One region of the Amycolatopsis sp. WAC 01375 genome, then DNA from elsewhere that is predicted to be linked to it. Evidence: riboswitches for the same ligand, from Rfam matches in the RefSeq annotation. Region 1 holds a riboswitch; the other holds the start of a gene.
What was found. Region 1 has a riboswitch for cobalamin ahead of DL991_RS28925 (hypothetical protein). Riboswitches for the same ligand answer to the same signal wherever they lie in the genome.

Region 1 (4,575 bases):
AGCTGCCGCGGGGGGCCCTCCGCAATCTCGACCCGTTCGTGGCGCTGGCCGCCGCCGCGACCGTCACCTCGACCCTCCGCCTCGGCACCGCGGTCGCCCTGATGATCCAGCGAGATGTGCTCTATACGGCCAAGGAGATCGCCAGCCTTGACCTGCTTTCCAACGGACGGGTGATCTTCGGCGTGGGAGCGGGCTGGAACATCGAGGAGATGCGTAACCATGGCGTCGAGCCGCGGACACGGGGCGCGCTGCTGACCGAACAACTCCAGGCGCTCAAGGAGATCTGGACCAGGGACGAAGCGGAGTTCCACGGAAAGCACATCGACTTCGACCCGGTCTACTCCTGGCCGAAACCGGTGCGAAAACCGCATCCGCCGATCTACGTCGCAGGCCAGGGGCCTGCGGGCCTCAAACGGCTCGCCGAGCACGCCGACGGTTGGCTGCCGCATTCCGTGACACCGCCGGAGGAATTGCGCCGGGGCCGGTCTTGGCTCGCCGACCAGGGCCGCGAGGACGTCCGGATCAGTGTGTTCGGTGCTCCGGCCGATCCCGGGCTGCTGCGACGCCTCGCCGCCGCTGGGGCCGACGAGGTCTCGCTCACCCTGCCGACGTTGCCCGAAGCCGAAACCCTGGAGCGTCTCGACGAGTTGGCCAAGACCATCGAGCCGCTCCGCTGACCGGACCTGCCCTCAGAGCCGTAACTCGCGTGATTGGAGCCGTAACTCGCGTGATTGGAGGCGGAACACTTGAGTTACGCCTCTGATCACGTGAGTTACGGGCAGGCGAGGACCGGGGCCTGCGGACGGCCGCCGCCGTGCAGGTCGCTCAGCGGAACCCTGGCCAGGCCGAGGATCGCCTGCGCGGTCGCGCGCGGGGCGGTCGACGGGTTCAGGCCCGTGGCGTCGTAGGCGATCGCGCCGCGGTCCGCCTCGGTGCCGGCGCAGCCGGTCTGCAGCGACCGCAAGAATTCCCGCGCCTTGACCGCGGCGGCGGGACGGTGCCCGGCCAGTGCCTGCGCGGCGAGTCCGGTGCTGTTGGCGTTCGGCGCGTTGGTGGCGAAACCGAAACCGCCGTTCGGGTGCTGCTTGGTGACCAGCCAGGAGGTGCCCTCGCCGGCGTTCACCGGGTCACCGGTGGCGCGCAAGGCCTGCACGACCGTCGCGGTCGCGTCGACGTCGCTCGTGCACGTCGCTTCGCCGAAGCTCAGGGGGAAACCGCCGTCGGGGCACTGGGTGCCCGCGAGGAACGTCACGGCCCGCTCCGGGACGTCGCCGGTGCGGTCCAGCGCCAGCAGTGCGAGCGACTGCGAAAGAGCGTTGGAGTAGTCGCCGTATTCGGAGCGGTCGGAGAACCGGCCGGACGGCGTGAGCGACGAAAGCAGGCCCGCCTTCAGATCGACGCCGCCGAACGACGCCGGGTTCTTGCCGCGAACCTGCGCGGCGAGCAGCAGTTTCGCGTGCGCGCCCGCGTACGCCTCGGTGCCGCTGCCGACGTAGCCCGTGGTGATCTCCGGTTTCGCCAGCCAGGCGATCGCGTTGCCCGCGTTCGTGTCCGACACCCCGGCCGCGGCGAACGCGAAGATCGCGTCGATCGTCGAACCCTGATCGGGAAACTTCTGGCCGCCGAAGTCGGCCTCGAACCTTTCCCCGTCGGCCATCTGCCTCGCGAGCCAGCCCGCGGCGGCGTCCGCCTTGTCGTGGGTGGCCGCGGCCGCCGGCGGAGCGGCGACCAGCCCGATGCCGCACACCATGGCGACAGCGAAAAGCAAACGTCTCATGAGAACCCTTCCCCCAACGACCGCGATGAACGACCCGAAGAGTCCCACCCCGGCCGAGCGTCCGGGTACCGCCGGGCGCGAAGAGCCGATGTGATCCTGGCAACCGACCTGGTCAGCGGTGCCTGCCGGAAGTGATCGGGTGTTAACCTCGATCGGCTCGACAACTGCACACCGCCGCCCGTGACGGGGAAGCCGGTCGAAATCCGGCGCTGTCGCGCAACCGTGGGCCCTTCACCAGGGCGAGCCGGGATACCGAACGGGCGGATGAACGAACCACTGTCGCGATAAACAGGGGTGACCGCGGCGTCCGCGCTGTCCTCCGTCATGCCGCTAGGAGGAGTCATGCGCCGCCGGTACCTCGCCGCAGTGGCGTTCGCCGTCAGTGTCGGCGTGGTCGCCGCACTGCTCACCGGGACGGCCGCCGCCGCGAACGATCCCGGCGCGGCGAAGGCGAATTCCCGCTGGCTCGCGACGAAGCTGAAGCCGGACGGCACGCTCGAAAACCCCAACGGGGGCGCACTACCCGACCACGGCCTGATGCTCGACGTGCTCTTCGCGCTGTACGCGTCGGGCGACGGCGCCAAGGCCGAGCCGATCATGAAGTTCCTCGACGACGAAGGCCACGCCACCGACTACTTCACCTGGGACGGACTGGTTCCCGGTGCCGGGTACGACAAGGTCGTCGTCGGGGGCTCGCTCGCCAAGACGCTGGTCGCCGCCGAGGTTTCCGGCAGGGACCCGCGAAACGTCGACGGGTACGACCTGGTCGCCGAGACCCATGCCGCGATCATGCGCAAGGGCCCCGACAAGGGCCGGATCAGCGACTACTCCAAGGATCCGGACCTCGCCGGCGCGGTGAACAACGACGCGAACTCGTTCGGGCAGGCGCTCGGCGTCGTCGGGCTCGCCGCGGCGGGGGAGAACGACCGGATCGCCATCGACAGGTTGCTGGCCCAGCAATGTTCCGAGGGCTACTTCCGCCTCGTGTTCGAATACATTCCGACGAAGGAGACCGGCGACCACGTCACCCCGGACGGCCGCAAGGTATCGACCTGCGACGAAGGCAAGCCGCTCGACCTTTCCCCGACCGACGGCGACGCCACCGGCCTCGCGCTCTCGGCGCTGCTGGCCGCGCGGAAGGCGGGCGCGACCGGACTCGACGCCCCGATCGCCAAGACCGTCTCGTGGCTCAAGGCGAACCAGGCTTCCGGTGGCGGCTGGGGCGGTGGCGTCAGCACCGAGGCACCGAACACCAACAGCACCGGCATGATCGTCCAGGCGCTCGCCGACGCGGGCGGCGCCGAGGCGGCGGTGGACAAGGGGGTGCGGTACCTCAAATCCGCGCAGGCGAACGCCGCCGACTCCGGCACCAAGCTCGCGGGTGAACTCGGCGCGATCGCCTACAACCCGGCTTCCTACGAGGCCGCGCGAGCGTCCGGCATCAGCGGGGTCGACACCTGGATCCGCGCGGGTGCCCAGGCTTCGCTCGGGTTGTCGCAGGTCGGCTTCTACGCGCTCGCGAAGGGCGAAGCTCAGCCGCCGACCAGCGGTGGCCCGGCTCCCACGACGACCACCATCACGAAATCCGTGACGCCTCCGCCCAGACCCAAGAGGGCAGGCACGCCCAGGGCGTCCACCGTCGTCCGGCCACCGGCCACGATCGCCACTCCGGACACGGCGACACCGGCCGCCCGCCTCGGCGCCTACCTGGCGAACCGGCTCACCGACGGTGACCACGTCGAGGTGACCGAGGACGGCAGGACCTACGTCGACTACGACGCCACCGCCGACGTGGTGCTGGCCCTGCGAGCGCTGGACCAGCAGCCGGACTCGGTCGCCCGCGCGTCGCAGTTCCTGGTGAAGCCGGAAGCCGTACAGGCTTATGCCCACGGCGCGCCGTACGAGCAGGGCGACGCGTCGTATGCCGGACCGCTCGCGAAACTCGTGCTCGTCGCCGAATTCGCCAAGGCGGATGTCGCCGGGCGGTTGCGCGCCGATCTGGTGAAACTGCGCGGCGCCGGCGGCGAGTTCACCGACACCGGATCGTTCGCCGACGCCGACGAGACCGTGGAGCGGCACGCGTGGGCGGTGCTCGCCACCGCCGCCGATCCCGGTCCGGCGGTCGAACTGCTCCTTTCGCGCCAGTGCGCCGACGGAACCTTCCCGAAGCATCTCGACACCGTGGAGTGCGGTTCCGGTGACCTCGCCGCGACCGCCGCCGCGGTCACCGCGCTGGCCGCCCGTCCGCACACCGACGCCGCGCCTTCGACCAGGCGCCCGGACGGCTGGAGCGAGCGGCGCGTGTCGGCGTTCGTCTCCGCGGTGGGCGCGCTCGGCGTCCGGCCGACCGGCGAGGGCGTGGTCACCGGAGAGGGCGGCGAGCCGGACGTCGCGCTCAGCGCCGCCGTAGCCGCCGCGCGGCAGACCGCCGGACTCGACGCGAGCGGAACCGCGCGATCACTGGGCGCACTGGTCCAAGCCGATGGCGGTTTGGCCAAGGGGTCCGCCGGGGAGACCGATTTCCCGACCAGTCTGGCCGCCGCGCAAGGAGTCGCGGGCCGATCGTGGCTGACCGCGGCGGATTCGCCGCTCTCGCCCGCGATCCGGCTGCCGCTGACCGAGGCGAATCCGTCCGGCGCACCGGTACTGGCCGCGGAGCAGTCCGGCTCCCCTCCGTCATGGCTGATCTGGGGGCTCGCCGGGCTGGCCGTCCTGCTGCTGCTCACCGTGATCGCTCTGGTTTTCGTACTTCGCCGTTTCACCAAGAAAAAGGGGGCAACACCATGAAGAGAATGCTG
Region 2 (4,575 bases), on a different contig from region 1:
TTCGAGGAGGCCGTGCACACGCACACCTTCCAGTACATCTGCGAGAGCCTCGGCCTGGTCGAGGGCGAGCTGTTCAACATGTACCGCGAGGTCCCGTCCATCTCGGAGAAGGACGCGTGGGCGCTGAAGTACACGCAGAACCTCGAGAACCCGGACTTCGAGACCGGCACCCCCGAGGCCGACCAGAACTTCCTTCGTGACCTGGTCGCGTTCTACGTGATCTTCGAGGGCATGTGGTTCTACACCGGCTTCGCGCAGATCCTCTCGCTCGGCCGCCGGAACAAGATGATCGGCATCGCCGAGCAGTACCAGTACATCCTGCGCGACGAGTCGATCCACCTGAACTTCGGCATCGACTGCATCAACCAGATCAAGATCGAGAACCCGCACCTGTGGACCGAGGAGTTCCAGGCCGAGATCCGCGGCATGCTGACCGAGGCGTGCGAACTCGAGGTCGCCTACGCCCGCGACACCATGCCGCGCGGCATGCTCGGGCTCTCGGCGGAACTGATCGAGCAGTACATGCACTTCATCACCGACCGTCGCGCGCAGCAGATCGGCCTCGCGCCCATCTTCGGCGAGACGGAGAACCCGTTCCCGTGGATGTCGGAGGCGATGGATCTCAAGAAGGAGAAGAACTTCTTCGAGACCCGCGTCATCGAGTACCAGTCCGGTGGCGCCCTCGACTGGGACTGATCGCCTGAACTGACGAAAAGGCCTGCTCGGCGCACTCGCGCCGGGTGGGCCTTTCGTCGTTCAAGCGCGGGCGAAGTACGGTTCCACCGCTTCCAAGCGCGGCACCGGGACGCCCAGCCGCCGCGCTTCGGCCAGGGTGTCCCGGCAGACCTCACGCGGCTCCTCGGCGTCGAGGTCGGAGTGCGCCGTGACGCTCACTCGCGCCGGTGCGAAATGAGCGGTCAGCCAGGCGAGAACGGGGGCCGTCAGCCAGGTGGGCGCCCGGAACAGCAGCACACCGACCCGGTGACGACGCAGGTCGAGGCCGCGCGCCTCGAGAAGCGGCAGCAGTTCGCGGCCGGTCAGCAGCCCCTCGCGCAGGGCGCCCGTCGACCCGGCCAGCTCGGACAGCGACCCCAGCCGCAGGCCCTGCGAGAGCAGCCCGGCGTCGGACACGAAATGGACCCACAGCCAGCCGCGGAAGTCGGGCCGCTCCTTGATCCGTAGCCCGGCCTCGCTAAACGCCTGGCGCACGGCCCGCTCACGCTCGGTCGGGGGCCGGCCGAGAGTGCCGAAGACAACCGACGGCAGCAGCATCCCGCGAAGCACGCCGTTCGCGTCGAACCCGCCACCGGCCTGGGGGAAGCCCCAGGCGATCCGGTCGAGGGGAAGTGGGCCGATCGCGGCCGTCGGCTCGGTCCAGATGTTGCCGAAGACCAGCACCGTGGCCTGGCCGACGCGCGGGGCCAGGAAGGCCGTCGCCTCCGGGAGGCGGTGGTGCGCCACGCTGAGCACGATCAGGTCGAAGTCGTGGTCCGGCTCCAGCGTCTCGCGGAGGCGCACCGGCCACTTCTCGACGACGCGCTGCCCCCACACCCGGCGCCGCGTATCGAGCAGGTCGAGGTCCACCGTCTCCCCGTACGTCGCCGCGCGGCCCGGCCGGACGTAGAACTCGACTTCGTGTCCCGCCTTCTGCAGGACCCGGCCGTAGACGGTGGCGATCACACCTCGGCCGAACATCAGGATCTTCAAGCGGCACCTCGGGGGGTAAGATCGAAGTGGAGGTTATCTCCACTTTCAAAAATATGGAGATGATCTCCACTTGTCAACGCGAGGGAGCGCATGACCGCCGACAAGCCGCTGCGGGCCGACGCCCGGCGCAAGCGCGAGGCCCTGCTCGCCAAGGCCCGGGAGGTCTTCGACGCCGGAGAGTTCTTCGACCTGCGCTTCGATGACTTCGCCAGCCTGGCCGGCGTCGGCACCGGCACGCTTTACCGCCACTTCCCCACCAGGGAGGCGCTGGCCGAGGCGGTCTACCACGGGGAAGTCGCCGCGCTGTGCGACCGTGCCCGACGGCTACAGGCCACGCTGCCCGCGGCTGAGGCGTTGGCGACCTTCCTCCGCGACATGGTCGGCCACATCGGTGCCCATGCGGGCCTGGCACGGACGCTGGCCACCCTCATGGCCGATCGTTCGGGTGCCCTCGCCGAAGGCGGCCAAGCGCTGGAGCAGGCCGTCACCGCACTGGTCGCCGCCGCCGTGCGGGACGGCGCCGTTCGCGACGACGTGGGCGCCGGCGCCGTGATGATGGCACTGCACGGCATCGGCGCGGCCCATGACCGCCCCGAGTGGCGGGCCGAGGCCGACGATGTCATCACCCTCGTGCTGGACGGGCTGCGCCGCCCACAGCCATAGCGCGCCTGGGTACTCTCCAAGGTGCTACTGGTTCGCCCGGCTTCCCAGGCCGGTCGAGGTAACAGGGAACCCGGTGTGAATCCGGGACTGCCCCGCAGCGGTATGTGGGAGCGAAAGCCGTCACCGTGCGAGACACGGTAAAGCACTGGGACATGGCGCCCCGGGAAGCGACGGCCGGTAGGAGCGAGCGAGTCGCCCACGAGTCCGAAGACCTGCCCGTGGTACGCGCGCCGACGGCGTGCGTGAGTCCGGGCCTCGTGGGATGGGCACGACCGAACGGCGGTCACTCCTGCGCGCTCCGGGCTCTCACGACAAGCTCGCGAGGAGAGAGCTGTGACCGAAATCGGCACGACTGTGCTGGGCTACCCCCGGATCGGACCGGACAGGGAGCTCAAGCGTTCACTCGAACGCTATTGGGCGGGCAAGATCGACGAGGCCGAACTGCTGGGCACCGGCCGCGCACTGCGCACCCGGGCCTGGCGGGAGCTCAAGGACGCGGGGCTGGATTCCGTCCCCTCCAACACGTTCTCCCACTACGACCAGGTGCTCGACACCGCCGAGCTGTTCGGAGCGCTGCCGGAGCGCTTCACGACGCTCGGTCTTTCGCCGCTCGATACCTACTTCGCCGCCGCGCGCGGGGTGCAGGACGCGCCGGCGCTGGAGATGACGAAGTGGTTCGACACGAACTACCACTACATCGTCCCCGAACTCGGCCCGGAGACGTCGTTCTCGCTCTCCGGCACCAAACCGCTCGACGAGTACCGCGAGGCACGCGCGATCGGTGTCGAGACGCGGCCGGTGCTGGTGGGCCCGGTGACGTTCCTGCTGCTCGCGAAGGCGAGCGAGACCGCCCCGGAGGGCTTCCGTCCGCTGGATCTGCTCGACGACCTCCTCGACGGCTACGTCGAGCTGTTAAGGCGCCTGCATGACGAAGGCGTCGAGTGGGTCCAGTTCGACGAGCCCGCCTTCGCCGCGGACCGCGACGAGCGGGAGCTCAACGCGCTCATCCGCGCCTACCACCGGCTGGCGAAGGTGACCGCGCGGCCGAAGATCCTGGTCGCCGGGTACTTCGGCGGTCTCGGCCGCGGCCTCGGCGTGCTCGCACGCTCCCCGATCGACGCGATCGCCGTCGACCTCGTCACCGATGAGTCCTTTGTGGACGCGGTCGCGGCCGAACCCGCCTTGCGGGACAAGGAGGTTCTGGCCGGTGTCGTCGACGGGCGCAACGTCTGGCGCACCGACCCCGCCCGCGCGCTCGGCCGGGCGGCGACGTTGCTCGGCACCGCCAGGTCGGTCAGCGTGTCGACGTCCTGCTCGCTGCTGCACGTGCCCTACGACGTCGAGCGTGAGGACGGGCTCCATCCGCGGCTGAAGGGCTGGCTGGCGTTCGCGAAGCAGAAGGTCGACGAGGTCGTCCTGCTCGGGCGAGCGTTGAAGGAAGACGGCGTCGACCTCTCCGCCGCTCGTACCGCGGCCGCGGATCGCGCGACGGCGGCCGACCTGGCCGACGCCGGGGTGCGTGCCCGGCTGGAGGCGCTGCGGCCGGAAGACACCGTCCGCTCCCCCTACGCCCGGCGCGCGGCGGCGCAGCAGGCCGCGCTGGAGCTGCCGCCCTTGCCGAGCACCACGATCGGCTCGTTCCCGCAGACCACCGACGTCCGCAAGGCGCGGGCCGCGCACAAGGCGGGCTCTCTGGACGACGCGGGCTACGAGGTCGCGATGAAGGCCGAGATCGAGCGTGTCATCCGGCTGCAGGAGGAGATCGGGCTGGACGTGCTGGTGCACGGCGAACCCGAGCGCAACGACATGGTGCAGTACTTCGCCGAGCGGCTGGCCGGGTTCGCGGCCACCGACTTCGGCTGGGTGCAGTCCTACGGTTCACGATGTGTCCGGCCGCCGATCCTGTACGGCGACGTCTCACGTCCGGAGCCGATGACCGTCGAGTGGGCACGCTACGCGCAGAGCCTGACCGGCAAGCCCGTCAAGGGGATGCTGACCGGTCCGGTGACGATCCTGGCGTGGTCGTTCGTCCGGGACGATCAACCGCTGGGCGAGACCGCCCGTCAGGTGGCGCTGGCCATCCGCGACGAGGTGCACGACCTGCGGAAGGCGGGCATCCGCGTCATCCAGGTGGATGAGCCGGCGCTGCGCGAACTGCTCCCGCTGCGCGCGGCGGCGCATGAGGCGTACTTCGCGTGGGCGGTT

Region 2: linked by a shared signal. The riboswitch ahead of metE (5-methyltetrahydropteroyltriglutamate--homocysteine S-methyltransferase) and the one ahead of DL991_RS28925 (hypothetical protein) in region 1 are both predicted to bind cobalamin.

The regions. Positions count from the first base shown of each region.
Region 1 covers NZ_QHHW01000040.1:114,640-119,214, forward strand. Annotated here, with positions in the region: gene DL991_RS28915 (LLM class F420-dependent oxidoreductase) at 1-677, shown strand, start outside; gene DL991_RS28920 (prenyltransferase/squalene oxidase repeat-containing protein) at 773-1,777, opposite strand; cobalamin riboswitch at 1,910-2,053, shown strand; gene DL991_RS28925 (hypothetical protein) at 2,120-4,564, shown strand; gene DL991_RS28930 (flagellar hook-length control protein FliK) at 4,570-4,575, shown strand, end outside.
Region 2 covers NZ_QHHW01000022.1:151,769-156,343, reverse strand. Annotated here, with positions in the region: gene DL991_RS11590 (ribonucleotide-diphosphate reductase subunit beta) at 1-696, shown strand, start outside; gene DL991_RS11585 (ketopantoate reductase family protein) at 757-1,707, opposite strand; gene DL991_RS11580 (TetR/AcrR family transcriptional regulator) at 1,798-2,370, shown strand; cobalamin riboswitch at 2,382-2,605, shown strand; gene metE (5-methyltetrahydropteroyltriglutamate--homocysteine S-methyltransferase) at 2,704-4,575, shown strand, end outside.